4 regions of the Nocardiopsis codii genome follow, and region 1 is predicted to be linked to each of the others. Evidence: riboswitches for the same ligand, from Rfam matches in the RefSeq annotation. Region 1 holds a riboswitch; each other region holds the start of a gene.
The links. A riboswitch is a leader RNA that binds a small molecule or an ion and turns the genes downstream of it on or off. The one in region 1 is predicted to bind S-adenosylmethionine.

Region 1 (7,091 bases):
ACGGTCTCGCAGCCTCGATCCGGTTAGCACTCAAGGAAGGCGAGTGCTAACCAGGTCCCTTTTTAGCACTCGGCCATGGAGAGTGCAAACGATGTGGTCACGATTTCCCCACCCCTCATAACAGCCCCGACCTGCACATACACCCCATCATGAGCTGTTTTCCGCGCTCAGCGGACAGGTTCCGCCACCCTCCGTGCCTGCTCGGACAGTGCCGTCAGGAGCGAATCGGGACTCGCGGGAGGACACGGCGCGTCAGAGCTTCTTGAAGTACCGGACGATCGGCATCGGTGTGAGCCCCGCCCGGGAGTAGGTGCTCCGCGCCGGGGCGTGGCCCTCGTCGCCCCCGGTCTCGATGATCGCGAGACCCATGCCCCGGTCCCTGATCCAGTCCACCGCGAACTCCGTGAGAGCCACCCCGACGCCCCTCCCCTGGTGGCCGGGGTCGACGGCGAGGAACGTCACTTCCCCTTCTCCGCGGCGGGATCCGCCGTCCCCCGCGCCGTCCTCGCCCTCCGCACCGGGCGCGGGGCGCAGCCGGACGGACGCGAACCCGGTGACGGCACCGCCGGAGACGGAGACCCACACGTGCTCCTCCTCGGACTCCAGGGCCCTCGTGACCACCGCGCGCTGGCTGACGCGCCAGTCCGGGATCATGTGCAGGTAGAGCCGGTCGCCCAGTTCCCGCCGCATCGACGCGTGCACCGGTTCCCACGCCCTCAGGGACAGGGCGACCACCGCGTCCCTGTCCCGCTCCTCGTACGCCCGGATCTCGTCGCTCATCCCCGCAGGCTAACCGCCTCCCCCGGCGCGGGAAAGCGAATATCCCCTGGCCGGGGACCCGTGGTGAGCAGGGCGGGCACGACCATCGGGCCGGGGCCGCATCACTGCCGGGGCCCGCCCCCCCGGGCCGGAGCGCGGGCGGGGACCACAAGGGGCGCGGACGCGGCGAGGGGGCGGCCCCGGGCCTCCCGCTCGTCGCGGGATGACGGGCCGCCCCCTCGCGGGCGGTGGCGGACGGCGCCGGTCGGCGCCGTGCCGACCGGTCAGCAGCCCCCGGCGACCGCCGGGATGATCGAGACCTTGGCGCCGTCGGCGATCTCGGTCTGGAGGCCCTTCTCGAAGCGCACGTCCTCGTCGCCGACGTACACGTTGACGAAGCGGCGCACCTTGCCGTTGTCGTCGAGGATGCGGGCGCGGATGCCCGGGTAGTTGGCCTCCAGGTCGTCGAGGAGCTCGGCGAGGGTGGCGCCCTTCGCCTCGACCTCGGAGGCGTCGTCGGTGTAGGTGCGCAGGATGGTGGGTACGCGGACGCTGGCGCTCATGGCGTTGTTCTTCCTTCTGCTGTGGGGCGGCGGGCCGGTGCGCGGCCCTCCGGGACTGCCTGGGTCGCCGGGACGGCGGTCAGACGAGGCCGGCGTCGGTGAAGGCGCTCAGGGACGGCTTGATCGTGGCGGTCACACCGGCGTCCACCGCGTTGAGGGTCTTGAGTCCGTCGCCGGTGTTGAGCACGACGGTCCGGGCCTCGGGGTCGAGCCTGCCCTCGCGCACCAGCTTGCGGAGCACACCCGTGGTGACGCCGCCCGCCGTCTCGGCGAAGACGCCTTCGGTGCGGGCGAGGAGCTTGATGGCGTCGACGATCTCGTCGTCGTTCACGTGCTCCACGGAGCCGCCCGTGCGCTGGGCGATGTCGAGCACGTACGGTCCGTCCGCCGGGTTGCCGATGGCCAGCGACTTGGCGATGGTGTCGGGCTTGACCGGCTGGATGACGTCGATGCCCTTCTCCCAGGCCTGCGCGACCGGCGAGCACCCCGTGGCCTGGGCGCCGAAGATCCGGTACGGGCGGTCCTCGACCAGGCCGAGCTTGATCAGCTCCTGGAACCCCTTGTCGATCTTGGTGAGCTGGGACCCGGAGGCGATCGGGATGACGATCTGCTCCGGCAGCTGCCAGCCGAGCTGCTCGGCGATCTCGTAGGCCAGCGTCTTGGAGCCCTCGCCGTAGTAGGGGCGCAGGTTGACGTTGACGAACCCCCAGCCCTCGCCGACCGGGTCGCCGATCAGCTCGGAGCAGAAGCGGTTGACGTCGTCGTAGTTGCCGTCGATGGCGACGACCTTGCCCCCGTAGACGGCGGCCATGACGACCTTGGCCTCCTCCAGCCCGGCGGGGATGAACACGCAGGACTCGAACCCGGCGCGCGCCGCGGCGGCGCCGACGGCGCCGGCCAGGTTGCCCGTCGAGGAGCAGGACAGGGTGGTGAAGCCGAAGGTGCGGGCCGCCTCGACGGCGATCGCGACCACGCGGTCCTTGAAGGAGTGCGTGGGGTTGCCGGAGTCGTCCTTGACGTACAGGGAGTCCATGCCCAGCTCGGCGGCGAGGCGGTCGGCCTTCACCAGCGGGGTCAGGCCGGGGGCCATGTTGGGCAGTTCGGCCACGTTGGCCGGCACGGGGAGGAGGGAGCGGTAGCGCCAGATGCTGTTGGGGCCGCTCTCGATGTCGGCGCGGGTGACGTTCCCGAAGTCGTAGGCGACCTCGAGGGGCCCGAAGCAGAACTCGCAGGCGAACTGGGGGGTGAGCTCGTAGCGCCGGCCGCATTCGCGACAGGAGAGCGCGGTTCCGGGGCCGAAGGCGCGGACGGAGGTGGGTTCGGTGGCGGTCATCGCCATGGCGAGGCGTCTCCCCTCATCTTCCCTGGTGGACACCTTGTCCCCAGGCCGGAGTTGGCACCTGCCCCAGCCGCCTCACGGGTTCGTGAGTAGTGCGCGCTGAGATGGTTGCCGGGGCTTCGCAGGGCCGGTCCCTCCACCCCTCTGGATGAGCAATATGAAGTTGTGGGCGGTCCTGTCGGATCCGCACCGTCACTGTAACGGACGCGTTGACCGGTTTTCCATGGCAGGTGATCCGGGTAACACGATCCCGCTCACATGCTGAGATCCCACCGGTCAGCGCGTCCGGGCCGCACGTGCTCTGTTTCGGGGCGGTGACGTCCCGCGCCGTCGGCCCCGGACGGGTTTGGGGCGGCTGTCGACCGGCGAGACATAAGGAGCGTCCCGCTTCCGCACAGGCTCCTCCCCACCGCCAGGACGGCAGCGACGGCCCCATCCGCACCTTCGAGAGGACGACCACGTGGACAAGGCACAGATCCTCATCGCTTCCAACAGGGGACCGGTGTCCTTCTCGACCGCCGACGACGGTTCCCTGGAACACCGCCGGGGCGGGGGCGGGCTCGTGTCCGGGATGATCTCCGTGGCCACGGAGATCGACAGCATCTGGGTGTGCGCCGCCCTGTCCGACGCCGACAGGCGTGCGGCGGCGGAGGCCCCGGAGGCCCGGCTGGACCTGGAGTACGACCTCGACGGCATGCGGGTCCACATGCTGGACATCCCGGAGCGGACCTTCCAGGGCGCCTACACCGGGGTCGCCAACTCGACCCTGTGGTTCGTCCAGCACATGCTGTACGACATCCCGAACAAGCCGTCCTTCGGTTCGGAGTTCCGGCGGCTGTGGGAGGACTACACCGCCTACAACAACGCGTTCGCCGAGGCCCTGGTCGCCGGTGCCGCCGACAACGCCCGCGTGGCCGTGCAGGACTACCACCTCGCGCTGGTGCCGCGCATCCTGCGCGCCCGCCGCCCCGACCTGCGCATCGCGCACTTCTCGCACACGCCGTGGGCGCCGCCGGAGTACTTCCGGATGCTGCCCGACCACGTCTCCCGCGAGCTGCTGGAGGGCATGCTCGGCGCGGACCGGCTCGGTTTCCTGAGCCCCCGGTGGGCGGACGCGTTCCTGCGCTGCTGCGCCGAGATCCTGCGCGCGGAGGTGGACTTCGCCCAGAGGACCGTCGAGTACGGCGGCAGGATGGTCGCGGTGGGCGTGCACGCGCTCGGCGCGGACGAGGAGGGGCTGCGCGAGAGCGCCGCCGAGCCGACCGTGGCCGTGCGCCGCGCGACCCTGGAGGATGCGGTCGGCGACACGCGGCTCATCGTGCGGGTGGACCGCACCGAGCTGTCCAAGAACATCGTGCGCGGCCTGGAGGCGTACCGGGAGCTGCTGACGGCCCACCCGGAGTGGCGGGGCCGGGTGACGCACCTGGCGTTCGCCTACCCGAGCCGGGGCGACGTGCCCGAGTACCGCGAGTACACCGACTCTGTGCTGCGGATCGCCAAGGCGATCAACGAGGAGTTCGCGACCGCGGAGTGGACGCCGCTGGTGCTGGAGGTCAACGACGACTACCCGCGTTCGCTGGCGTCGTTCCAGCTGGCCGACGTTTTGCTGGTCAACCCGACCCGGGACGGCATGAACCTGGTGGCCAAGGAGGGCCCGGTGCTCTCCGAGCGCGACTCGGTGCTGGTGCTCTCGCGCGAGGCGGGCGCCGCCGACGAGCTGGGGCAGCACGCGCTGCTGGTCAACCCCTTCGACACCCTGGAGACGGCGGAGGCGCTGCACCGGGCCCTGTCGATGCCGGAGGACGAGCGCAGGAAGCGGCGGGAGGGGCTCGCCGAGGCGGCTGTCGCACTGCCGCCGCGCCGGTGGTTCCAGGACCAGCTGCGCTCCCTGGGCTGAGAGCGGCTCCGGGCGCGTGGCGCGGCCCGGAGGAGCGCGAGGGCACGCGCGCGGTCGTGCTCCGGGGCCGAGTGCTCCGGAGGCGCGGGGCGCGGGATCGCCGGGCGCGGGCCGGGGTCGCGGTACGCGCCTCCGGCCGCGGAACCCGCGTCCGTGCCGGGGGCGCGGCGGATCGGGGCGGGCGCCGGCGTCCGCCGGGACCGGCCCCCGGGAGGGGCCGGGGGTTCTCCTGCGGCGGTGGGCGCCCCGCACCGCGTCACACGGGTCAGCCGGCGGAGAGCGCCGTCCGCCGCGCCTCTGCCTCGGTGAGGATCTGCTGCACGATCGCGGTCTTGGCGTCGGAGTAGTCCTGGATGCGGCTCCAGGTGCGTTCGGCCAGTTCGCGTTTGACCGCGGTGTAGCGTTCGCGCGCGTCGGCGTCGGCGATGAGGTGGTCGCGGAAGAGGCGCATCCGCTCGACCTCCGGGCATCCCTCGCCGAACACGTGCAGGTTGAGGTTGATGTCCGGGCCCTTGAGAACCCTGTGCTCGTACCAGTCGGGCTCCCTGATCACCATGGAGTACCCGGCGGCCTCCAGGTCGGCCAGGTAGGCGGGCTCGTCCGCGGGGTCGGCGACGACCAGCAGCAGGTCGACGCACGGCTTCGCGGCCATACCGGGGACGGCGGTGGAGCCGACGTGCTCGAAGAGCAGGACGCGGTCGCCGAGGGCCGCGCGGACCTTCTCGGACTCGCGTTTGAACAGGTAGGGCCATTTGGCGTCGTACTCGGAGATGTGGACGCGGCCGTTGACGAGGTTGCGGGACTCGGGGGAGGTCCCGGTCCGCGGAGCACCTCGTGAGGGCAACGGCGATGCTTCAAGGGGTGACATTCTCCAAAGCCTTGTCCCCCCGCGTGCCCGCGTCAAGAGCGTCCGGGCGTGCTTACATATGCACGCGCAGACGTCACATCACGGGCTGTGGGACGGGGGTGACGACCCGCGATCCTTCCCACCCCGGGGAGAGCGGCAAGGGCTCCCCCACGGGACACCGGAAAGAACGCGCGCGAGGTTCCCCCGGGATTCGGGCCGCCGTTAGGGAGCGTTTCGGGGCGCGCCGAGCGGTCGCCGGCACCCGGGCGGAGCGGTCGTCCCCCGGTTCCGAGGGCCGCCGCGGCCGGTCGCCCGCACAGGACCGCGCCGGGATGCCCGGCCCCGAGGGGCCCGGTGGGCCATGGGACGACCTGCGACGATGCGCCGGAACCGTACCGGAGGCGTCCACCCTGGGGTACTCGCCGGCGGACACCGGCACGTCGCGTACCGGCGGGCCGGATCCCGGCGCGAGGACCAGCGGGGCGGGCCGCGGGTCGGGGTTCCGGCAGGGGGCGGGGACGGTCCCCGCGCCGCCCGCCGGGGTCGGCGGGGGCCGCGGGTCCGCAGGAGCGCGGAGGCGCGGGGGCGCAGCGGGTCGCGGGTCAGTCGGGAACGGAGACCACCAGGACGAGCGACCCCTCCAGCGCGGGCAGTTCCCGGAGGTGGCCGAAGCGTCGGTCCCAGGTGCCGTCGGCGAGGTCGCCGGACAGGGCGGCGACGAACCGCCCGTGCGCCTCGTCGTCGACGAAGCTCCACGCAGAGCAGGACAGGCGGGCCCCGACCTCCAGGAGGCGTTCCGGGCGGCCGTAGTAGGCCTCGTTGAACCCGTCGGAGCAGTCCAAGGGGACGGGCACCGGCACGACCTCGGTGGTTCCCCCCAGCCCCGACGCCAGGTCGGCGATCGCCGGGTAGCGACGGGCCTCGGTGTCGAGGACCTCGGGCGCGTACTCGTACAGCCAGAAGTCGCGCACCAGGTCGGGGTCGCAGGTCAGGACGGCGACGGGTCCGGTGGTCACGCGCCGGACCTCGGACAGCCCGGCCGGGAGGTCCTGCCACTGGTGGACGCTGAAGGTGGTCATGGCGGCGTCGAAGGCGCCGTCCGGGAAGGGCAGGTGCTCGGCGGTGGCGTCGACCGCCCCGGACAGCGTGTCGGGCCGTCGGGCCCGCATGCTGGCGGAGGGCTCCACGGCGGTGACGTCGCGGTCGAGGGGTTCGTAGGAACCGGCTCCCGCTCCGACGTTGAGGACCGTACGGGCGGTGCCGAGCGCCCTGTGGACCGCCTCCGCGATCCTGGGGTCCGGTCTGCGGTGGTCGGTGTAGGTACGGGCGATCACCCCGTAGTCGGCGTCTCCCGCGCTCCCGTCGGCCGTTCTCCCCATGCGCGCTCCGCTCGCTCGTGGGCGCACCCGAAGCGGCGCCGCCCGGCCGTGCCGACGCTACCGGTCGGCTCTCCCGGGGACCACCGGATTTCGGCCCCCGCGCACGGGCCGGGCGGGGCCGGCGACCGCACCGGAGGGCGTTCCGCACACGGGCACCGACACACCCCGCCGTGTTGCCCCGGGAGACGGCTCCAGGGCTCGGAGGTTCGCGGTCGGCGACGCGAGCGCCCCCGGTGTGGCGGCCCGCCCTCCGGGGGCGTGCGTGCGAACCGAGGCCGACACGGCGGCGCCCGCCCTCCGGACCGGG
Region 2 (7,091 bases), on a different contig from region 1:
GAGTACCCCGAGGCCCTGGAGGAGGCCGGGTTGACCTTCGCCGAGGCCTGCGCCTCCCCGGGCGCGCCCGACAGGATGATCCTGCGCGACCTGGACCTGGTCGGCCCGCAGGAGGAGGAGTACCTCTTCGAGGCCTGCTGACACGGGGCGGCCCCCGCCGGGTACGCCCGGCCTCGCTCCTCCCCGCCCCCGCCCCCGCCCCCGGCCGCGCCGGGGGCGGGGGCGTACGGCACCCCAGTGGAGACCGGTGACCGGGCCGCGGGCGCGGCCGGAGACCGGTGAGGCGGGCGGGCGGTCCTCACCGGGAGCATCAGGGGGCAGGGGGAGCGGCGGTGCGGTGAAGGAGGGACGGGTGAGGGAGGGACGGGAACCATGCGGGCATGGTGTCGGCCCGGACCTCGGCCCGGGGAGGGCGGCCCGCCTCAGTCCTCGAAGCCCGCTCCGTCGAACGCCGCCTCGTCCTCGCTCCCGTCGGTGACCCACCAGCGCAGCGGCGCCGACCAGTCCGCCTTCGGGACCTGGTACAGCACCAGCTCGTCGGAACCGTCGGCGTCGTGGTCCGCGCAGGCGAAGACGTGGGCGACCGGGGCGCCGCCGTCACCGGAGTCCGGGCGCACCAGCGTCGGCGCCCCGTTCGGGGCCAGGCCCGAACCCGTGTCGTCCAGCAGGTCGACGCCGTGGCCCCCGAGGCCCACCGCGAGCGTGTCGGCGCCGTCGCCGTCCAGGTCGCACCCGCCGAGAGAGCGGAAGACCCCGTAGGTCCCCTCGTCCCGGGTCAGCCGGACCGAGGAGGGCTCGGGCACGCCCGCGTCGAAGGGGCCGTGGTACACGTTCAGCCTGTCGTCCACCTCGGGGGACTCGGTCCCGTGCCCCGGTTCGTTGTTCCTGCCCCCGTCGTCGCCGACGGCCAGGTCGGTCTCGCCGTCGCCGTCGAAGTCGCCGAACACGGACATCCCCCCGGCGTGCAGTTCGGCCTCCCCCCACGCCTCGGGGTCGCCTCCCCCGGTCAGGTAGAGGGTGTTGCCGGGCTGCTCGCCGTCGTCGCCGCGCCGCACCAGCAGAGGGGTGGGAACACCCTCCGCGAGGTGGCCGGGCACCAGGTCGCCGACCCAGGCGTCGACCGTGCGGTGGCCGGTGCGCGCGGGAGTCCCGTCACGCTCGAACGGGCCGTACAGGACGGTCAGACGCGACCTCCCCTCCGACTCCTCGAACGACACCAGGTCGGCACTGCCGTCGCCGTCGAAGTCGCCGGGCGCCGGCGCCGCGCCGCTGGGGGACCACTCCCCGTCCGACCCCTCCCCGGAGGGCACGGACGCCAGGGGGACGGGGGCCGCGTCCGGGTCGGGGCCGGCGGGACCGCCCCAGAACACCGCGGCCCCGCCGACGCCCTGCCCCGAGGGCGGAGCCGTCGTCACGGGTATGTCGGAGAAGCCGTCACCGTCCAGGTCGGCGGTCCCCGCGCGCAGGTGCTGGCCGCCGCCCGCGGCGGCGACCGCGGTCACGGCCCCGGCTTCGAGGCCCGTGCGCGTGGTCGGATCGGGGCCGCGCTCCGAGCCGTAGACGACCACCAGCCGCCGCGTCTGCTCCCAGGTCCCCTCGTTCCCGGCGGTCTCGACGGGCCCCAGGAAGAGGAGGTCGGTGTAGCCGTCCCCGTTGACGTCGTCGGGGAGGTCGCCGCCCCCGCCCTCGGGGACGGGGGCGAGTTCGTACACCTCGTCGGCCCCCTGCCCCCGTCCGCCCTCCGAACCCCCGGGATCGGGGGCGTTCGCGCACCCGCTCAGGAAGAGGACGCAGGCGAGGGAGAGCGGGGCGGGGCGGAGGGGGTACATGGGATCGTCCGATCGTCGGGGAGCCGGCACGGCGGGCGTGCCCGGTCGGCCTTCGGGGATCACGCCAGGGTAGTCGCAGATCCGTCGGGCGCACGGCGCCGGTCTCGGCCGCCGAAGGCCCCGCTGTGGAACGCGCCCCCGTCGGCGACTCCTCCGGTGACCCGCCGGCGGACCGGTGCTGAGCGCACCGCGCCCGGGTCGTGGGCCGGAGCCGGCTCGTCGGTGCCCGTGGTCCCCGGTGACCACCGGGGGAGGGGTGGAGCCGTCCCCGAGGTCGGCGGCGCCCGGCCGCGGGCGGGTTCGGGCGCCTCCGGGAGGAAATCTCCGTGCCGTGCGGGAGGCGGCCCCGGTACGGTGCGCGTATGAATCCCTCTCTCCCAGTGCACGTGCGTCCCTCCAGGGGCCCGGAGGAGTACGCCGCCCTGGCGGAGATCTGGCGCAGCGCCGTCACCGCCACACACGCCTTCCTGACCCGGGAGGACGTCGACCGCTACGAGGCGAGGATCCTGGACGCCTACCTGCCCCGGCACGACGTCCACGTCGCCGTGGACCCCGACGGCCGCCCCGTCGGCTTCATCGGGCTCGACGGCCACCACGTCGACATGCTGTTCGTCCACGACGACGCCCGGGGACGCGGCGTGGGCCGCGCCCTGCTGGCCTGGGCGGCGCAGGGTCGCCCGGTGCTCACCCTGGACGTCAACGAGCAGAACCCGGCCGCGCGCGGGTTCTACGCCTCACAGGGGTTCGAGGAGACGGGCCGCTCACCGGTGGACGGCGAGGGGCGCCCGTTCCCGCTCGTCCACATGCGCAGGGACCGCTCCTGATCGCCGCGGGGCCGACCGGGCACCCGGGGCCGACCGGGAACCGGCCGCACCGCCGCGGCGCCCGGACACCCGGGCGCGGCGGCGGAGCGGCGGCAGACCTCAGACGCGGCCCGCGGTCACGCCGGTTCCCGACACGTCGTCGGCTCCCAGGTGGTCCATGACAGCGGCGGCGGCCAGGTCCGCCCCCGCCAGCAGCGGCGAGGGCACGCCCGGGATCGCGCCGATGGAGGAGCCCGGCTGCACACCCTCGGCCGGGATGCCGAGCACCACCACCCTCTCGTCCGCGACGCCGTCGGCGTCCAGCAGGCGGAAACCGGACCTGGTCACGTCCAGGGTCCCGCTGGACGACCGGGAGCCGTCCGCGGACGGCCACACGTGCAGCCCCGCCCGGCCGGACCCCAGGAGGGCGCCCAGCAACGGGTCGTCGGTGCCCGTGACCACGCCCTTCGACATGCGCGTCTCCACGAACGCCCGCGCCCGCACCGGCTCGCGCCGCACCGACGCCGAGCGCCCCACGAACACGCCGTCCTCGAACTCCACCGACGAGCCCTCGCCGAGTAGCTCCAGCACACCGGCGTCGATCAGCGCCAGCACCTGGGCGGTGCGGTGCGGAGGAGGCCCCGACGCGAGCGCCAGACCCGTCGGCGTGAACCACCCCGCCACGTCGCGGGCCACGCTCGCCCCGTCCAGCGCGCCCGCCGCGACCAGGCGCTGCACCTGCCCCCGCAGCGCCGCCATCGCCCGGTTGACGGCGTTGCGCGCGCTCGTGAGCGGGGAGTGGATCGTGTCCAGCTCCTCGTTCACGTACGCCGCAACCCACGCCCGCCAGGCCTCCTCCGTCAGCGGTCCGGCCGGTCCGGGCCGGTCCAACCGCCGCGTCGACAGGCGGTGGCGTGGATCGGTCACCGCAGCCGCCACGACGGCGTCCACACCGTCGGCGCCGGCACCGCGCAACCGCGCCAGCAGCTCCTCCGCGCCCAGCCCCGGCACCACGGTCCCGGGGCGGTGCTCCAGAAGGGACGACAGGTGCGCCCACGCGAACTCGCGGGCGAGCTGCGGCCACACCGCCGTCCGGAAGTCCTGGCCGGTCTCCGACGCCACCTGCGCGAACCACTGCCGCGTCGCCAGGCGCGGCTCGTACCGCGGCGGGAACCCGTCGGGGTAGGCGGCCTTGGCCCGGTAGGGCAGGCCCCGCCGGGACCCCGCCACCAGGTGCGGCTCGTCCCCGCTCCGCACGTAGCGCAGCCGCGCCGGGTACAGCGGATCCCCGGCGGGCTCGAACCGCCCGCCGCGTCCCTCCGTCAGCAGCGCCACCACGTCGAAGAAGTTCGCGCCCAGGCCCGCGACCAGGACGGTCTCCCCTCCGGGGACCCGGTCCCAGTCGCGTTCCGCGGGCATGCCCGGCTCCACGTACACCAGCCCGTGCGCCTCCGCGGCCGACACCAGGGACCGGACCCGGGGCGAGCGCCGCGCCTGCACCATGCCCTGGGCCAGCACGACCACGGGCGCGTCCAGGCGGCGTCCGTCCTCCAGTACCACCGTCCGCCCGGCGTCCCCCGACGCCACCAGGTCCACGGCGGTGCCGACGACCGGTGTCAGCTCCACCCGGCCGGTGGCCCCCGCCGCCGCCAGCTGCTCGTTGTAGTACACGCCCTGGATCCGCCGCGACGGATAGGACCAGGGGCGCAGCTCCGCGACCTCGCGGGCCGCCCACGCGGGGCGGTCGGCCGGGACCTCGCTCTCGGAGGCCCAGCGCAGCAGGTCGGGACCGGGGACGACGGGGCCGTCCATCGGGGTGGAGCCGTCGGCGTGGATCGTGGTGTGCGCGCTGTAGGTGTTGTTGAGCAGCAGGGGGGACTGGTCGGTGCGCCAGGTGGCGCCCGCCCCCACCTCCACCCGGTCCACGACGGCCACCCGTACGGGCCGGTCCGTGCGGGGGTGCCGGGCGGCCAGGCGCGCCACGACCGCGACCGCGCGCGGGCCGCCGCCCACCACCACGGCGTCGAACCCGCGGAGCGGGAGGGGGGTCGTCCCGGGGATGGTGCTCACAGTCCCGCCTCGTCGTGTTCGTCCGGTGTTGAGGTGCGGCGACGGCGCCGGGGGACGAGAGTTCTCGCACGCTTGCCGCGTCGCCGCAGCCGGGTCGTCGATTCCGGGGCACCCCACCGCGCAGGAGGGTTGCCGCCCAGCTAGCCGGACCTTCGCGCTGGAACTCGTGACCTGAAACCGAACTTATCCACTAGGAAATATTCCAGACAAGTGGGAGGGAAGGTGACGAGAAATACACACAAGGGGGCGGATGGTGGCAATCGGTGCACCCGAGGGGCGGTCGGCTCCGCGCCGACCGCCCCCGGCGCGCTTCCCGGTACGCGGCGCGCGCCGGGAAGCCCGCCACTCAGGCGCGTGCGGCCGCGTACGCGCTCAGGCCGGTGTAGGCCAGGGAGAACAGCGGGGTGGGCACCCCCAGCTCGCGGCCCCGGGCGACCAGGTCCCCGATGATCTGGTCGGCCTCCACCGGGTTGCCCTGCGTCAGGTCCCAGTACAGCGAGGTCGTGGTCGTCGCCGTCGTGTCGGCGATGATCGCGTCGGCCCGGTCGCGGGCGTCCTGGCCGGGCGGGTACCCGGACGCCGTCGCCACCGCGATGGCCTCGGCGAACACCCCGGCCGTGAACTCCTGGCCGCCGGGCGCGCTGTTGATCCGGCCGATCGGGGCGCGCATCAGGCAGTTGCACGCGCCCAGGGTCGCCAGGAACACCCACTTGTTCCACAGTTCCTGGCGCGCCGACCCCGTGAGGGAGACCGAGTAGGAGCCCGCGTCCAGGGCGGCGTGCACGTCGGCCGGGGCCACCACGGGGCGGTCGGAGAGGGGGCCGTAGATCAGCTGGCTCATCTTGCCGACCTCGACGATCTCGCCCTCCGCGCCCAGCCTGGTCATCACCATGGCCACGCCGCCGTAGACCCGGTCGGCGCCGAACCGCTCCACCAGGGCGTCGATGTGCCGCATGCCGTTGAGGAACGGCAGGACCACGGTGTCCGGACCCACCGCGGGGGCGGCGTCCTCCAGCGCGGCGTCGAAACCGTACGACTTCACGGCGAGGACGACCAGGTCGTAGCCGGGTCCCAGCCGGTCGGCGGTCACCGGGGTGACGGGGACCGACTCCACACCGCCGTCCGCGCTCCGCAGGACCAGTCCTCTCTCCCGGAGGAGTTCGGCGCGCGCGGGCCGGACGAGGAAGTCGACGTCCCGGCCCGCCTGGACCAGGCGTGCGCCGAAGTACCCGCCGACGGCTCCGGCGCCCACCACAAGGATCTTCATGATTCTCCTACCCGGTGTCTCGTGAACACCGCAAAACGTATGACCATGGGACACCTGGGGGCAAGGGTGAAGGAGTTGCCCTCCGGTGACACGGAGTCGCGCCGCGGTGCGGAGCCCGCTGGCGCACCGGACGGCAGGAAGGGAGCGCGGAGTCCCCTCCCGTCCCGGGAGGGTCCGCGGGGTGGTGGCCCCGCGCCCCGCTCCGCAACGGACGGGCTGTCCCGGCGGTCCCCCGGCCCCGCCCCTCGGTCACGTGGTCTCCACATGCGGAGAGGCCACCGCCCGGGTGGCCTCAGCTGGTGGATATGGGGAAGCGACCGGACATGTCCGGCCGCGGGTCTAGGGTTGGCGTATGACTGAATCGCAGGACACACAGGACATCCAGGCCCAGGCGCGCGAAGCGATCCTCAAGAAGATCGTGGAGTTGGCTCCCGTCTCCGAGGAGGCCGAGGACGTCAAGGACCTCGCCGAGGCTTACGCGTTGGTGCTCAGCGTCGACGAGTAGGAAGATCCCCGGTGGCGTCGTCCTGTCGGGCGGCGCCTTCGTCGTGTCCGGGGTCCTGTCCGCCGACGAGGCCGCCGGAGACCATCGGGTTCTCCTTGGTTCTGTTCGTGTCTGACGGCAACGTTTGTCGATGAGTGTGGTCAACACCCCTGCTCATCGCTCTGTCGTGTCGATGAGTTCGGCAACCCCGAGGGCCTTGCGGTGAGAGCATCAGTGTGCTTCCCATCGCGGAGGGGACCCGATGCCGTCGCAGTCCAAGACAGAGCTGTACGCAGCCATCCGACGCGACGTGCGCACAGGCATGGCACTCCGGGCGTGACGCGCAAGCACGGCGTCTCCGGGTCAGGTGCGCCTCGGAGCGGGATACGTGGGAATGTCGCGGAGGAATCCCTGGAGTATCCGTTGCAGCGCGTCGGTTCGTTCGAGGTGGACGTCGTGCCCTGTGCCGGGGATGCTCACGGCTGTCGTATCCGGTCGTAGGCGGAACATGTCGTCGATCTCCTGCGGGGGGATGATGCCGGACTGGCCGAGGACGACCAGGGTCGGGCATGCGATCTTTGCCCACTCGTCCCAGAAGGAGCGCCGGGCGTTCTCGGCCAGCGAGTCGACCATGACGT
Region 3 (7,091 bases), on a different contig from region 1:
GGCACCTGCACGGGTTCCCGTTGCCGGAACACGGCCGCGAGCGGACCCGCCTTGGGCCCTCGGACGTCCGTCACGATCACGCTCCCCCAGCCGGTTCGCTTGTGGGAGGCAGGACGCGCCGCGGAGCGAACCGGTCGGGTCCGTCGGCGTCACGCCATGCCGTCAGGGCCTGATGCTACAGGCTGGGAAAGTGATTCCCGGCACACCATGGAGTGAAATGTGCCTTGTTGTACTTTTTGTTGTTCGGTGCGTAGCAAGGTTCCGGATCCTCCGCCCCGGAAGGGCTTCCCGACACGTTCCGGTGCCCGGAGGGTGCGGGGCTGCCGCCACCGGCACCGGCCCGCCTCCCCTGCGCGCGGCCGCCCGCTCAGCGACGCGACGGGGCCGTGGTCGGCCTCCCCGCGGACGCCGCACACTGCCGTGCGACCACCGACGCGCCCGGCCCCGCCACCGGCCACAGCGGGCCCGCCGGGAACGGCCTCCCGCGCGCGGGCCGCCTCGCCGGCGGGCCCCACCGAGTGCGGGGGACCGGAGGCGCGGGGACGGGAAGGGCGAGAGCCCGCAGGACCGGGGACACGCGCACGGGAGGCACCGACCGCGGAGGGTACGGGCCGTGAGGGTCGTCGGTGCGCCGGGGCGGGGACGAGGCGGCACGAGGGGTGCGAGAGAGCCAGGCGCGGAGGCACGCGGGAGACGGGCAGCGCCCCCCCGCGGGCCCCGGACGCAGCGCGCCCCGGTGACCGTGCCGGTCACCGGGGCGCCCGTCGACGGGGGCCGTCCCCGCGTCAGAGCACGTTGCGCGGGTCCGGAACCGGGGCCAGGCGGCCGTCGCAGTCGGCGTACTCCCAGGCCGGGCCATTGGCGACCAGGTCGGCGACCGCGCCGACGAGCCGGTCCACGTGCTCCGCGGTGGTGCCCACCCCCAGACTCGCCCGCACGGCCTGGGTGTGGCCCTCGGGCAGCAGGTGCCGGGTGAGCGGGTGGGCGCAGAACAGGCCGTCCCTCACCCCGATGCCGTGCTCGGCGGACAGTGCGGCGGCCAGCAGGTCGGCGGGCAGGCCGTCCACCGTGAACGAGATGATGCCGACCCGCGGGTGCTCGGGGCCCCACAGGGTCAGCTCGGTGACGCCCGCGACGGCGGCCAGCCCGGCGCGCAGCCGCTCCAGGAGCGCGGACTCGCGGATGTGCAGGAGTTCCTGGGTGGCCGGGGTGAGGGTGTCGCAGGCGGCGGCCAGCGCCACCGCGCCGAGGACGTTCGGGCTGCCCGCCTCGTGCCGCGCGGGGAGGTCGTTCCACACCACGTCGTGCTCGGTGACCAGTCGGGTGGCGCCGCCCCCGGACAGGTACGGGGTGGCCTCGCGCAGCCAGTCGGCGCGTCCGGCCAGCACCCCGGAGCCGAAGGGCGCGTAGAGCTTGTGCGCGGACAGCGCCACGTAGTCGGCGCCCGTCTCCTCCAGGCTGAACGGCAGGTGCGGCACGTACTGGGCGGCGTCCACGACCACGCGGGCGCCCTCGGCGTGCGCCGCCGCCACCAGTTCCTCGACCGGCCAGATCTCACCGGTGACGTTGGAGGCGGCGGTCACGCACAGCAGCCTCGGCCCCTCGGGGGCCTCCCGCAGCGCTGTGCGGGCCGCCTCGACGGCGGCTTCGGCGGTGGCGGGCAGCGGCAGGCGGACCACGCTCCCGGCACGGGCGGCGGGGTGCTCCCAGGGCAGGAGTGCGGCGTGGTGCTCGGTCTCGAACACGACCACCGTGCAGCCCTCGGGCACGGAGCGGGCCAGGAGGTTGAGGGCGTCGGTGGTGCCGCGCACGAACACCACCGCGTCCGCGGGCTCGGACCGGGCCCCGAGGAACCGGGCCACGCTGCGCCGGGCCCGCTCGTAGGCGTCGGTGCTCACCTGCGAGTGGTGGCCCGCGCCCCGGTGGACACTCGCGTAGTAGGGCAGCGCGTCGGCCAGGGCGTCCGCGACCGGGGACAGGCAGGGGGCGCTGGCGGCGTAGTCGAAGTTCGCGTACTCGACGCGCTCGCCGGTGACCAGGGGGACGCCCTCGTCCGCGGCGACGATCGTGCACCCGGCGGTGTCGCCCGAGGGGCGGTCGGCGGATCCGGACGGAGCACCGGAACGGAACGAACGCGCGGTGTGGATGGGGCTGACAACGGTCATGAAGCACCTCTTCTGCGGGTCATGGGACCCACAGGGGTGCCGTCACGGCTACGCCACAGGGGTCCGCGCTTGTCTGACACGGTTGTGTCGGGACCTGGTCCTCACCCGGGGCACCCCACCGCGGAAGGAGGGTTGCCGACCAGCAAGCCGGGGCTTCGCGCTGGTACTCGTGACCTGCGACGCAGGCTAACACACGCGCGGCGGGGCCGACCAGCCGGGCCCTTGTGTGGCCTGGACCACCCCGCCGCCCGCCCCGCGGCGCAGCGGGGCCCGGGGCCCGGGGCGCGGTCCCCCGCCCGCGCAGGCCGGGCGGGCCGCTGGTCCGCCGGGCGCACCGGTCCAGGGCACCCTGCCCGCGCGAGGGGACGGGGGAGGTGCGGGCGTTCGCCGAACGCGCGGGCCGCGCCCCGCTTGACAGCCGCCGAACCGGTCGGGCCATACTTGGGGTGCCTGCCCTCACGCCGCCGGTGCCCGGTTTCCCCCGGCCACCCTCCAGGCGCGAGACTCCAGAGCGTTGGAGTTTTCGCATGCCCGCGAGCGAGAGGTGTGTCCGTTGCACGGCGACGACCGTATCCAGCAGGTTCTCCGCAACCCCAGGGTTGTCCTCATCTCCGGCTACGCCCGTCTTCCCGACTCGGTGGCGAGCCATTCCCAGTACCAGCGGCTCGGCGTCGTCCTCGCCGTGGACACCGCGGACGGCCGCATCGTCGCCGCGGACACCACCCTGCTCACCGACCTGGGCAAGGACTTCTTCCGCGCCCTGGTCGAGGGCGCCTCGGTCACCGAGGACATCGCCGAACTGGTCCAACGGGTACAGACGCGGTACGCGGGCCAGTCCGGCGCCGCACTGACCACGGCCCTGCGCCGCTGCCTGGAGTCCTACTACCAGCTGCGGGAGGGCGACCAGCTGCCCGGCGGCCCCGACGCCAAGGAGTGACACCCCTCGTGACCGACACCCCGCCCGTTCCCGGCGACGACGCCCCCGGCCCCGGGCCGGGCCCGGCCGCCCCGCTCCCCCTCGCGGGGGTGCGCGTCGCCGACCTCTCCCGCGTGCTCGCGGGCCCGTACGCGACCATGCTCCTCGCCGACATGGGAGCGGAGGTGGTCAAGGTCGAGCAGCCCGGGCGCGGCGACGACACCCGCGCGTGGGGCCCGCCCTGGGCGGGCCCCGCCGACGGCGGGGACGGCCCCGGCGAGGCGGCCTACTTCCTGTCGGTGAACCGCAACAAGCGCAGCCTGGCCGTGGACCTGAAGGACCCCGACGGCCTGGCCGCCGTCCAGGAGCTGTGCGCGTCCTCCGACGTGGTCGTACAGAACTTCCGGCCCGGCGTGATCGACCGGCTCGGCCTCGGCTACGAGGCGGTGAGCGCACGCAACCCGGCCGTCGTGTACTGCTCGGTGAGCGGCTTCGGCCCGGAGCACGAACCGAGCACCCGTCCCGGGTTCGACATCGTCGTGCAGGCGGAGAGCGGCCTGATGTCCACCACCGGCCCCGCCGACGGCCCGGCGAGCAAGGTGGGGGTGGCCCTCACCGACGTGCTGACCGGTCTCAACGCCGCCGTCGGGATCCTGGGGGCGCTGATGAGGGCCCGTGTGACCGGCCGGGGCGAGAACATCAGCGCGTCGCTGATCAACTCCACCCTGTCCGGCCTGGTCAACCTCACCCAGCAGGCGCTCGTGACGGGGGCCGAACCGGCCCGTGTCGGCAACGCGCACACCACGATCGTCCCCTACCAGGTCTTCCCCACCGCCGACGCGGAGATCGTGGTCGCCGCCGGCAACGACGCCCTGTACCAGCGGCTGTGCCGGGCACTGGACCGCCCCGACCTGGCCGAGGACCCGCGCTACGCCACCAACCCCGGGCGGGTGGCCCACAGGGACGAGCTGGTGGGAGAGCTGTCCGCCGTCCTGCGCGCCGAACCGGCCGACCACTGGATGGACCTGCTGGTAGGGGCGGGGGTCCCGGTGGGGCGGGTGCGGGGGGTACTGGACGCGCTGCGCACCGCCGACGCGAACGGCGACGACGTCCTGCGCACCGTCGAGCACCCCACGGCCGGGCTCCTCGAACAGGTCCGGGCGGGTTTCCGCCTGGAGGGCACTCCCCCGCCGCTCGCGGCGCCGCCGCTCCTGGGACAGCACTCCCGCCAGATCCTCACCGAACTCGGCGTGGACGGGGCGCGTGTGGACGCGATGGTCACCCGCGGCGCCGTCCACGAGCCCGACCCCGAGCCGCCGGCCGCGCACTGACACGACCGCCGCGGCCCCCGCATCCCGCACCGGGCCGCACCGCCGACCGCACCACGAAGGGACACCCACCCATGAGCGACTCCCGCAGGGCCTCCGCCCCGGACCCGCACGACTTCCTGGCCGTGGACGCCGAGCTGTCCGACACCGAGCGGGACGTCCGTGACGCCGTGCGCGGCTTCGCCGGGCGCGAACTGCTGCCGAACGTGGCCGAGTGGTTCGACGCGGGCACCCTGCCCGACCCGCGCGGCCTGGCCAAGGCCTTCGGGGACCTGGGGCTCCTGGGCATGCACCTGGAGGGGTACGGATGCGGCGGCTCCAGCGCCGTGGCCTACGGGCTGGCCTGCCGCGAGCTGGAGGCCGTCGACTCGGGCCTGCGCAGTTTCGTGTCCGTGCAGGGTTCGCTGGCCATGGCCGCCATCCACAAGTTCGGCTCCGAGGAGCACAGGACCGCGTGGCTGCCGAGGATGGCGGCGGGCGACGCGATCGGCTGCTTCGGGCTGACCGAGCCCGACTCGGGCTCCGACCCCGGCTCCATGCGCACCCGCGCCCGGCGGGACGGCTCGGACTGGGTGCTCGACGGCACCAAGATGTGGATCACCAACGGGTCGGTCGCCGACGTGGCCGTGGTGTGGGCCGCCACCGAGGACGGCATCCGCGGGTTCGTGGTGCCCACCGACACCCCGGGTTTCTCGGCCAACGTCATCCACAGGAAGCTGTCGCTGCGCGCGTCCATCACCTCCGAGCTCGTCCTGGAGGGGGTGCGCCTGCCCGCCGACGCGGTGCTCCCCGGGTCGAAGGGCCTGGGGTCCCCCCTGTCCTGTCTGAACGAGGCGCGCTACGGGATCGTGTGGGGCGTCGTCGGCGCCGCGCGCGCCTGTTACGAGGCGTCCCGGGAGTACGCGATGACCCGCGAGCAGTTCGGACAGCCGATCGGCGGGTTCCAGCTCACCCAGCGCAAGCTCGCCGACATGGTCGTGGACGTCAACCACGCGGGCATGACGGCGCTCCGGATCGGCCGCCTGAAGGACGAGGGGAACTGCCACCACAACCATGTGAGCTTCGGCAAGTTCGCGAACGTGGCCGCGGCCCAGCGGGTGGCGCGGACCGCCCGCGGCGTCCACGGTGCGAACGGCATCACCCTGGAGTACCCGGTGATGCGCCACATGGTGAACCTGGAGACGGTCGCCACCTACGAGGGCACCGAGGAGATCCACGCGCTCAGCATCGGCCAGGCCGTGACCGGGATCTCCGCGTTCCGCTGACCCGCGTCCCCGGGGGCTCCGCCCCGCTCCGGCCGGGCCCGCGCGTCCCGCCCCCGGGGAGGGCCGGGCTGGGTCGCAGGAGGCGGGGAGCGGGGCGCCGCGGGGGCCGGACGCCCGGATATGACCCTCTCCCGGTGTCGCCGGTCGCTCGGAACCACCACAATGGGGAGCATCCGATCGAGGGAGTTACCGAGATGGTGAACGAACCGACGAAGCGGTTCGAGATGACGCGGGTGCGGCGGGTCGCCAACGCCTTCGTCAGCGGCTTGGTCAAGTACGGCCTGGGAACGCCCGCGACCCACCTGCTCACCACGCGTGGGCGCAAGTCGGGTTTCCTGCGCACCATCCCGCTCGACGTGCTGGACAGCGACCGGGGCAGGTTCCTGGTCTCCCCGTACGGTGAGGTCGACTGGGTGCGCAACCTCCGCAAGGACGGGTTCGCGACCCTGCGGCAGGGTGGCTGGATCGAGCTCGTGAGCGTGCGCGAACTCGGACCCGAGGAGGCCGGCCCCCTGCTCCGGGAGTACGTGAACCACCCGCGGGCCGCCGTGGTGGGACCGTACTTCGAAGCGCCTCCGGACGCCCCGGACGAGGCGTTCGCCGCCGAGGCCGACCGGCACCCGGTCTTCGAGATCGTGCGTTCCACGACGATCCGTATCTGAGGCCGCGCGCCGGAACACGGGGAGGCCCCGGACGCCCCGCGAGGGGACGGCCGGGGCCTCCCGGCTGTCCGGACGGTCCCTCTCGGGACGCTGCGCGGCGTCCGGCGCGGTCGCGCCCTCCCGGGCGCGGAGGCGCGCCGGGAGGAGGCCCGGTGGACGCGGCCGGGCCGCACGGAGCGGGGCCTAGTTGCGGACCCTGTAGACGTCGTAGACGCCGTCCACGCCGCGGACGGCGCGGAGCACGCTGCCCAGGTGGGCCGGGTCGGCCATCTCGAAGGTGAACCGGCTCTGGGCGACCCGGTCGCGGCTGGTCTGGACGGTCGCGGACAGGATGTTGACGTGCTGGTCCGAGAGCACCCGGGTGATGTCGGACAGCAGGCGGGACCGGTCCAGGGCCTCCACCTGCAACGCCACCAGGAACATCGAGTCGTCGGTGGGCGACCAGTCCACCTTGACCATGCGCTCGGTGTCCAGGGTCGCCGCGTTCACGCAGTCCTCGCGGTGCACGGACACGCCGTTGCCGCGGGTGACGAAGCCGATGATCTCGTCGCCGGGGACCGGCGTACAACACTTGGACAGTCGCGCCCACACGTCGGCGTCGCCCTCCACGACCACGCCGGGGTTCCCGGACTGGCGCTGGCGGGGCGCCTTGGTGGGCAGGGACGACTCCGCGATGTCCTCGGTGTGGCTCTCCAGCCCGCCCATCGAGTCGACGAGCTTGGCGACGACGCTCTGCGCGCTGACCTGGTGCTCGC
Region 4 (7,091 bases), on a different contig from region 1:
GACGGCCACCATCACCACGACGCTCGCGAGCATGAGCAGCGTGGAGACCGCCGCGACCGAGGGGTCGAGTTCGAACTTCACCGCCGAGAACACGCGCACGGGAACGGTGGTGGTGTTGGCGCCCGAGATCAGGACCGACACCGCGACCTCGCCCAGGGACGTCACCGCCGCGAACACCGCGCCCGCGAGGATGCCGGGGCGCAGGAGCGGGAGGGTCACGGTGAGGAAGACCCGGGTCCGTCCGGCGCCCAGGGTGGCGGCGGCGCGTTCCAGGGCGGGGTCCAGCCGCGAGGCGCTGATCATGATGGTGCGGACGGTGAAGGGCAGCGCCACGAGGGAATGGGCCAGCCACAGCCCCGGCACGCTGTTGAGCAGCCCCAGGCCCTGGAAGTAGTAGAGCAGGCCCAGGGCGATGATGATCTCCGGGACCATGAGGGGTGCGAGCGCCACACCCTCCACGAGCCGTCGTCCGGGGAAGGTGCCGCGTGTCAGGCCGTAGGCGGCCAGCGTGCCCAGGACCGTGGTGGTCGCCACGACCATGACCACGAGCAGGCCGCTGAGCCGGAAGGACACCGACCAGTCAGGTGACGACAGCACCGAGGCGTACCAGCGCAGGGACACGCCCCGCGGCGGGAACTCCAGCGAGGCGGCGGGGTTGAGCGAGCTGACGGCCAGCACGACGAGCGGGGCCGCCAGGAAGAGCAGGATCAGCCCGACGGGCAGGCCGAGCGCGATCCTGCCCGCGTGGCGGGCCACCGCGGGGCGTCGGCGCGCGCGGGGCGCGGCGGTGGTCTCAGCCATGGTTCCTCCTCTCCCAGAAACGGAATCCGGCGCCCATGGCGGCGACGCACACCAGGGTCAGCACCAGCAGGGTCAGGCTCAGAGCGGCGGCGACGGGGTAGTCGTAGACGCTCGTGATCTGGCTGTACACGCGCAGTCCCGCGAGCGGCTGGTTGGCGCCGCCGACGAGGAGCGGGGTGATGTAGATGCCCATGGACAGCGGGAACACCACCATGCACGCCGCGGCCACACCCGGCAGGCTCAGGGGCAGGGTGACCCGGCCGAAGGTGCGGGCGGGCCCCGCCCCCAGGCTCTGGGAGGCGCGTCGCAGGTGGGGGTCGATACCGCCCAGGGCGGTGGTGAGCGGGATGATCGCGAAGGGCAGCAGCACGTGGGTCACCGAGACCACGACCGCCGTGTAGCTGGTGAGCAGGGGCAGCGGCTGGTCGGCGATGCCCGTGCCGACGAGGAAGCGGTTGACGACGCCGTTGGCCGACAGCAGCACCACCCAGCCGTAGCTGCGCACGACGACGCTGGTGAGCAGCGGTGAGAGGACGATGACGAACATGAGGGTGCGCAGCGCCCCGCCGGGGACCCGCGACAGCGCGTACGCCACCGGGTAGCCCAGAGCCAGGCACAGCGCGGTGACCAGCAGGGAGGTCTGGAAGCTGCTCACCAGCGCCTGCGAGAAGAAGGACTCGGTGAACACCCGCTGGTACTGCACCAGGGAGAACTCGGGGAGCGGGTTGCCCGCCCCGTCGACCGGATGCAGACTCAGCGACAGCACGCGTACCAGCGGCACCAGGAACACCAGGACCAGGAACACCGCCGCGGGCAGCACGAACCCGACGCCGAACAGGCGTCCCCGGGCGGCCCCCATCAGGCGCCGCCCGCGTCGCGGAGCGCGATGACGCTCGCCGCGTCCCAGTGCGCGGTCACCCTCGCGCCCAGGGGAGGGGGCTCGGCGTCGGTGCGGGCGCCCAGCGACAGGGACTCCCCCACGCGCACCCGCGTCTCCCAGCCGTCGCCGAGGAAGGCGCGGTGGACCACCTCGCCGTGCACGCCGCCGCGCCCGGCGGCGCCCAGGGGTTCCTCTCCCCCGGACACGCGCACGCGCTCGGGCCGCAGGGCCAGGGACACGGGGCCGGACGGCGCCTCGTCCAGGCCGGTGCGCACCAGGACGCCGTCGACGTCGACGCCGTCGGCCCCGCCGACACCCTCGATGATGTTCGCGGCGCCCACGAACTCGGCCACGAAGCGGCTCACCGGGGCGGAGTAGATCTCCTGCGGGGTGCCCTCCTGCTCGATCCGCCCGCCGTTGAGGACCACGATGCGGTCCGACAGCGACATGGCCTCCTCCTGGTCGTGGGTCACGAACACCATGGTGATGCCGAGCCTCTGCTGGAGTGCGCGCAGGTCGACCCGCATCTCGCGGCGCAACTGGGCGTCGAGGTTGGACAGGGGCTCGTCCAGGAGCAGGACCTCGGGGCGGGTGGCCAGGGCGCGCGCGACGGCGACCCGCTGCTGCTGCCCTCCGGACAGCTGCCGGGGGCGGCGCCGCGCGAACTCGGCCAGGCCCACCAGGTCCAGCGCCTCGGCCACGCGCCGGTCCCGCTCCGGGCGCGGCGTGCGGCGCGCCCGGAGGCCGTAGGCGACGTTGTCGGCGACCGACATGTGCGGGAAGAGGGCGTAGTTCTGGAAGACCATGCCCAGGCCGCGGCGGTGCGGAGGCACCGCCGTGACGTCGCGGTCGTCGATGGTGATGGAGCCGCCGTCGGGTTCGACGAACCCGGCGAGTGCGTGGAGCAGCGTGGTCTTGCCGCAGCCGCTCGGCCCCAGGATGGAGAGGAACTGGCCCCGGTGGATCGCCATCCGGTCGACGTCCAGGACCCGTGTCCCGCCGTAGGCCGTGGTGAGCGACTCGACGACGATGTGCTCGGAGGTCGGATCGGTCACTGGAAGATCTCGTTCCATCGCTGCTGCCACTCGTTGAGGTTGGGCGTGGCGGCGCCGTAGTCCACCCACGTGAAGTCCTCGTAGACGTCGGTGCCGTAGCTGATGCGCTCGTCGAACTCGGCGGAGTGGTCGATGCCGGTGTTGCCGCCGCCGTAGAACGTCCCCTCGGCGAACGGCTTCTGGTGCTCGGCGGAGGTGAGGTAGTCCAGGAACGCGTAGACGTCCTCGCGGTTCTGGGTGCCCTCTGCCACGTAGTACGACGTCAGAGCGCCCACCGCGCCGGATTCGGGGTAGGTGAAGCCGATCGGCTGCCCCTCCTGCTCCATGGCGATGGCGCGCCCGTCCCAGAACGGAACGATCCAGGCGTCGCCGTTCTGCAGGACGGTGCCGACGTTGCCCGCGTCGGAGGGGTAGGCGGAGACGCAGCCCTTGAGCTCCTCCAGTCGCTCGAAGGCGCGGTCGACGGCCTCGGGGTCGGACAGGTCCCCGCCCTCGGAGGCCACCAGCGCGGAGAAGAACTGCAGGCCGATGTTGTAGGTCAGGGGCGGCAGTGCCACGTGGCCGCAGTACTGCTCGTCGAAGATCTCCTCCCAGTCCTGCGGGGGGTCCTCGACGAGGTCGGTGCGGTAGACCAGGCCGGCGGAGCCGGTGGTGAGGGGGGCTCCGTAGGAGGAGCCGTCCACGGTGGACTGCTCGACGAGCACCGGGTCCAGTTCGGACCAGTGCGCCAGGGCGTCGGGGTCCAGGGGCTGGACGAGGTCGTTGGTGACGGCCTGGTGGAAGGTCTCGGAGGTGAGGGCGACCAGGTCGAAGGGCGGGTTCTCGCCCCCGGCGGCGCGCATCTGGGTCACCCATTCGCCGTCGGCGCCGGTGACCACGTTGACCTCGATCCCGGTCTCCTCCTCGAAGGGCTCGACGAAGGAGGAGGTGAACAGCTCTCCCCAGGGGCCGGCGAACGCGGTGACGGTGATCTCGCCGCCGGCGGACCCGCCCTCACCGGTGTCGATGCCGCCGCACGCGGTGGTGCCCGCCAGTATCAGGGCGCTGCCTGCTGCGCACAGGAGGACGCCGCGTCCTCGGTTTCGAGTGCCCAAGCGGCTTGACTCGATCACGGAAAGTCCTTTCACCAGCCCCTGAGGAGATGTGTGGCACGGTGGAGGGTCGCGCGGGGAGCTCGTTCGAGGGAACCTGCGCTTGCCACGATGCGCGCACGCAACGACAGCCGTGTCCTCACCCGGGGCACCCCACCGCGGTGGAGGGTTGCCGTCCAGCCAGCCGGGGCTTACCGCTGGAACTCCTGACGGCAGAAAACTACCACAAAATATGACTTTTCCTACCAGGTGAGTCGATTAACGTACATCTCTCACAGAACCAGTGTCCATGCAGGTCACCACCGGACCGCACCGCACCCCCGCCGTCCGTCCCCGGCGCGGACGCGGCGCGGAGGACACCGGACGGTGCGCGCAACCCCCGCCGACACCGGGAGGGAAACCCGGAAAGCCCGCCCCACGGGACTTTCCAGGCATAGGTGGCAGGTTTCGGCATTCGCCGCGTGCGGCGGACCCGGGGTACCTAGGCTCGCTCGGACCGATCCCGAGGAGTTCTGATGCCCACCCCAGCGGAGCACCGCCTCCCCCAGAACAGGTATCGCAACCTTGTCCTGATCTCCCTCCTCGCCCTCTCCGGGCGGCGTCCGGCCCACGGCCTGCTCGAACGGGCCCACCGCGTGGTCACCGGAGCCCTGCCCCCCGGTCGCCGCCAACCCCGCCCGCGCGAGTACGCGCGAGTGCGCCGACAGGTCCTGCGGCGCTCCCTGTTCCCGCGCGGATGGCACCCCAGGGGCGCCACCGGGCTGCGGGTGTCACCGCTGGAGGGTGCGGGCGGCGAGGCCGTCGCACTGGAGGGCCTGGAGGGCCTCGACGCGCGGACCCGGGCGGCCTACGCCCTGCTCCGCGTGGAGGGCATGGCCCCCGGGGACGCCCGCGCACTGCTCGCCTCGGTCGGCGTGCGCGACGCGGACGGCGCCGTGGAGCGGGCCCTCACCGTGCAGGAGGACCTCCGGTTCCCCGACCCCACGGTCGTGCGGGTCAACGGCCGGGGCGCCCTCCTCGACCGGCGCGGACTCGCCGTCGCGGCGGGCGCGGCCTGTCTGGCGGTGCTCTCCCTGTCGCTGACCGCAGCCGAACCGGGAGCCGAGACGTTCGGGTCCGCCGCGCGCACGGCCCCGGTCGCCCTCGCCGACGCGCCCGCGGAGGACACCTGGCGCGAACGCTTCCGGCTGGACCTGACCGCGTGGCACCCCCGGGGTACCGCCGTCGGCGACGAGCATCTGGTCCGCAGGGCGCTGGCCGTGTGGACCGGGCGGGCGACCACGGGGGACCCGGCGCGTGCCGGGGGCACCCCCGGCACGCCCGCCCTGACCTCCGCCGGGAGCGGCCCGGCCACTGCGGTCCCGCGCGCCCCGCGCCTGCTGTTCGCGGGCGAGGTGGCCGACCGGGAGGTGGTGCTGCTGCACGACGGGCCGTGGGTGGCCCGCTACACCGCCGCCGGCGGGGACGAGGACGTGGAGGTGTTCGCCGAGCCGGACGGCGGGGTGGCGCACTGGCCCGCGCTGAGGCTCGCCGACACCGACGCGGGCACCCACTACCTGTTGCCGCCGTGGGTGACCGAGGCCGCCACCGCTCCCCTGGGCGAGGCGGGCGCGCGCTGGTCCGACATCCCGCACGAGGACGGGGTGACCGGGGCCGTGGCCGCCGGCGGGCACTGCGGGGTGGGGCCGGTGCTGCGGCTGCGGGCCCCCGAGGTGGCGCACGGCCAGGCGTACACGGCGATCGACCTGGGCGGCCCCGGAACCGCCCACCTGGGCTACATGCCGCCGCCCCCCGCGGAGATCCGCCGCCTGGGCCCGCACGAGGTGCTGGACCCGGCGAACGGGTTCGACCTCTGGGGCCTGGTCGCCTGCGCCGGCGCCCCGCCGCACGAGCCGGTGTCCACGGCGACCGCGTGGGAGTTCGCGCGACAGGAGCTCCCGGGCGGCGGTGACGGGCGCTGGGTGTGTGTGCGCTACGGAACGCAGGACGGGGGCGGCCTGGCCCGCGCCGTGCTGGTCGCGACCACCGGCGAGGGGACCGACACGGTGGTCGCGGGCGAGCGCCGGAGCGGCTGGGACTGCAGCAACCTCAACCGCCAGGTGGTGGCGGGGACCTGGTGGCAGGACGGCGACGGCCGCTGGCACTACCTGGCGGCGGCGTCGCGCGAGGCGTCCCGGGTCGTGGTGCGCGGCGGCGCCGAGGGGACGGGGGAGAACGGTGAGCCCGTCGCCGTCGAGGGGCCCCGCAGCGGGGGTCCGCCCTCGGCGGAGGTCGAACTGTCGGCCCTGGACGCGCGGGGGGACGAGATGACCGTGCTCACCGGCTGATGCGCGCTCCCGCGGCCTCCGGACACGGGCCGGTCCCACACCTGCGCGGGGTGGCCGGTTCCGGCCAGTGCACGGCACCGCCGATGCCGTCCCGGTCCCGCCGCGCCGGTGGTATCACTGGGGTTGCTCCCCGCGCACACCGGAACGGATCCCGGAGCGTGACAGGGCTGGAGTTCCGGCCCGGGAAACAGTGGACCGCCCTGTCCCAGTGGTGCCGTTCCCGCTCGGTTGTATCCGGCCCCGGCCGTAGTGAGGGTTGACGCATGTCCATATGGTCCCGTGGTGACCGTACAGGAAGGGTCGAGGAGGCCCTGTTGATGTTGGAGGGACAGGGGATCATCGACGGTCTGGAGATCCTCCCCGCCGAGTCCAAGCCCTACAGAGTGCGTGTGCCGGCCGGCATCGTCCACATGGACGAGGACGAGGCGTCGATGTTCGCCCTGGGCGCGGTCGTGGGCGCGTTCGGCAGCGTCGCCCGCCAGCACGCCTGAGCCGTGGGCCCCGCCCGCGTGCGGGGCTCGCGGGGAGCGTCCGCTACGTGCGCCCCCATGGTGCGCGGCACGGCGTCGTCGGTCGGCCCGTCGCAGTCCGGGGGTGGCGCCACCACGGCGTCGGGGTGGTGGGGGGCTGTGGCCGCCCCGCGGCCGGGGCCGCGGGGCTGGGCGGGGCGGCCTGCGCTCACGCGCCGTCGCGGGCGGCGGGCTCGTGGATCCTGCGTGCGCGGTGGGAGGTCAGGAAGTCGCGGTACCAGTGGTAGCTGTCCTTGGGGTGGCGCTCCAGGAGCTCGTAGTCGACGCGGACCAGGCCGAAGCGCCGGTCGTAGCCGTAGGCCCACTCGAAGTTGTCCAGCAGCGACCACACGAAGTAGCCGCGCACGTCCACACCGGCCTCGATGGCGCGGCCCAGGGCCGCCAGGTGGTCGCGCAGGTAGTCGACG

Region 2: linked by a shared signal. The riboswitch ahead of Q8791_RS08940 (FAD/NAD(P)-binding protein) and the one ahead of thrC (threonine synthase) in region 1 are both predicted to bind S-adenosylmethionine.
Region 3: linked by a shared signal. The riboswitch ahead of Q8791_RS15255 (aminotransferase class V-fold PLP-dependent enzyme) and the one ahead of thrC (threonine synthase) in region 1 are both predicted to bind S-adenosylmethionine.
Region 4: linked by a shared signal. The riboswitch ahead of Q8791_RS22180 (ABC transporter substrate-binding protein) and the one ahead of thrC (threonine synthase) in region 1 are both predicted to bind S-adenosylmethionine.

Annotation. Positions count from the first base shown of each region.
Region 1 is NZ_JAUZMY010000003.1:345,290-352,380, forward strand. Features, by position in the region: gene Q8791_RS05265 (GNAT family N-acetyltransferase) at 253-780, opposite strand; gene Q8791_RS05270 (ubiquitin-like small modifier protein 1) at 1,044-1,322, opposite strand; gene thrC (threonine synthase) at 1,402-2,661, opposite strand; SAM riboswitch class I at 2,675-2,816, opposite strand; gene Q8791_RS05280 (alpha,alpha-trehalose-phosphate synthase (UDP-forming)) at 3,122-4,558, shown strand; gene Q8791_RS05285 (GrpB family protein) at 4,824-5,426, opposite strand; gene Q8791_RS05290 (class I SAM-dependent methyltransferase) at 6,008-6,784, opposite strand.
Region 2 is NZ_JAUZMY010000007.1:23,586-30,676, reverse strand. Features, by position in the region: gene Q8791_RS08955 (endo alpha-1,4 polygalactosaminidase) at 1-141, shown strand, start outside; gene Q8791_RS08950 (VCBS repeat-containing protein) at 423-1,829, opposite strand; gene Q8791_RS08945 (acetyltransferase) at 2,192-2,653, shown strand; gene Q8791_RS08940 (FAD/NAD(P)-binding protein) at 2,753-4,702, opposite strand; SAM riboswitch class IV at 4,766-4,874, opposite strand; gene Q8791_RS08935 (ketopantoate reductase family protein) at 5,049-5,969, opposite strand; gene Q8791_RS08930 (hypothetical protein) at 6,322-6,474, shown strand; gene Q8791_RS08925 (alpha/beta fold hydrolase) at 6,817-7,091, opposite strand, start outside.
Region 3 is NZ_JAUZMY010000013.1:167,104-174,194, forward strand. Features, by position in the region: gene Q8791_RS15250 (SAM-dependent methyltransferase) at 1-74, opposite strand, end outside; gene Q8791_RS15255 (aminotransferase class V-fold PLP-dependent enzyme) at 786-2,165, opposite strand; SAM riboswitch class IV at 2,226-2,340, opposite strand; gene Q8791_RS15260 (DUF3870 domain-containing protein) at 2,719-3,102, shown strand; gene Q8791_RS15265 (CaiB/BaiF CoA transferase family protein) at 3,111-4,412, shown strand; gene Q8791_RS15270 (acyl-CoA dehydrogenase family protein) at 4,484-5,674, shown strand; gene Q8791_RS15275 (nitroreductase/quinone reductase family protein) at 5,869-6,336, shown strand; gene Q8791_RS15280 (RelA/SpoT family protein) at 6,520-7,091, opposite strand, start outside.
Region 4 is NZ_JAUZMY010000024.1:44,070-51,160, reverse strand. Features, by position in the region: gene Q8791_RS22195 (ABC transporter permease) at 1-801, opposite strand, end outside; gene Q8791_RS22190 (ABC transporter permease) at 794-1,660, opposite strand; gene Q8791_RS22185 (ABC transporter ATP-binding protein) at 1,660-2,736, opposite strand; gene Q8791_RS22180 (ABC transporter substrate-binding protein) at 2,733-3,830, opposite strand; SAM riboswitch class IV at 3,922-4,039, opposite strand; gene Q8791_RS22175 (hypothetical protein) at 4,343-6,154, shown strand; gene Q8791_RS22170 (hypothetical protein) at 6,472-6,645, shown strand; gene Q8791_RS22165 (GH1 family beta-glucosidase) at 6,833-7,091, opposite strand, start outside.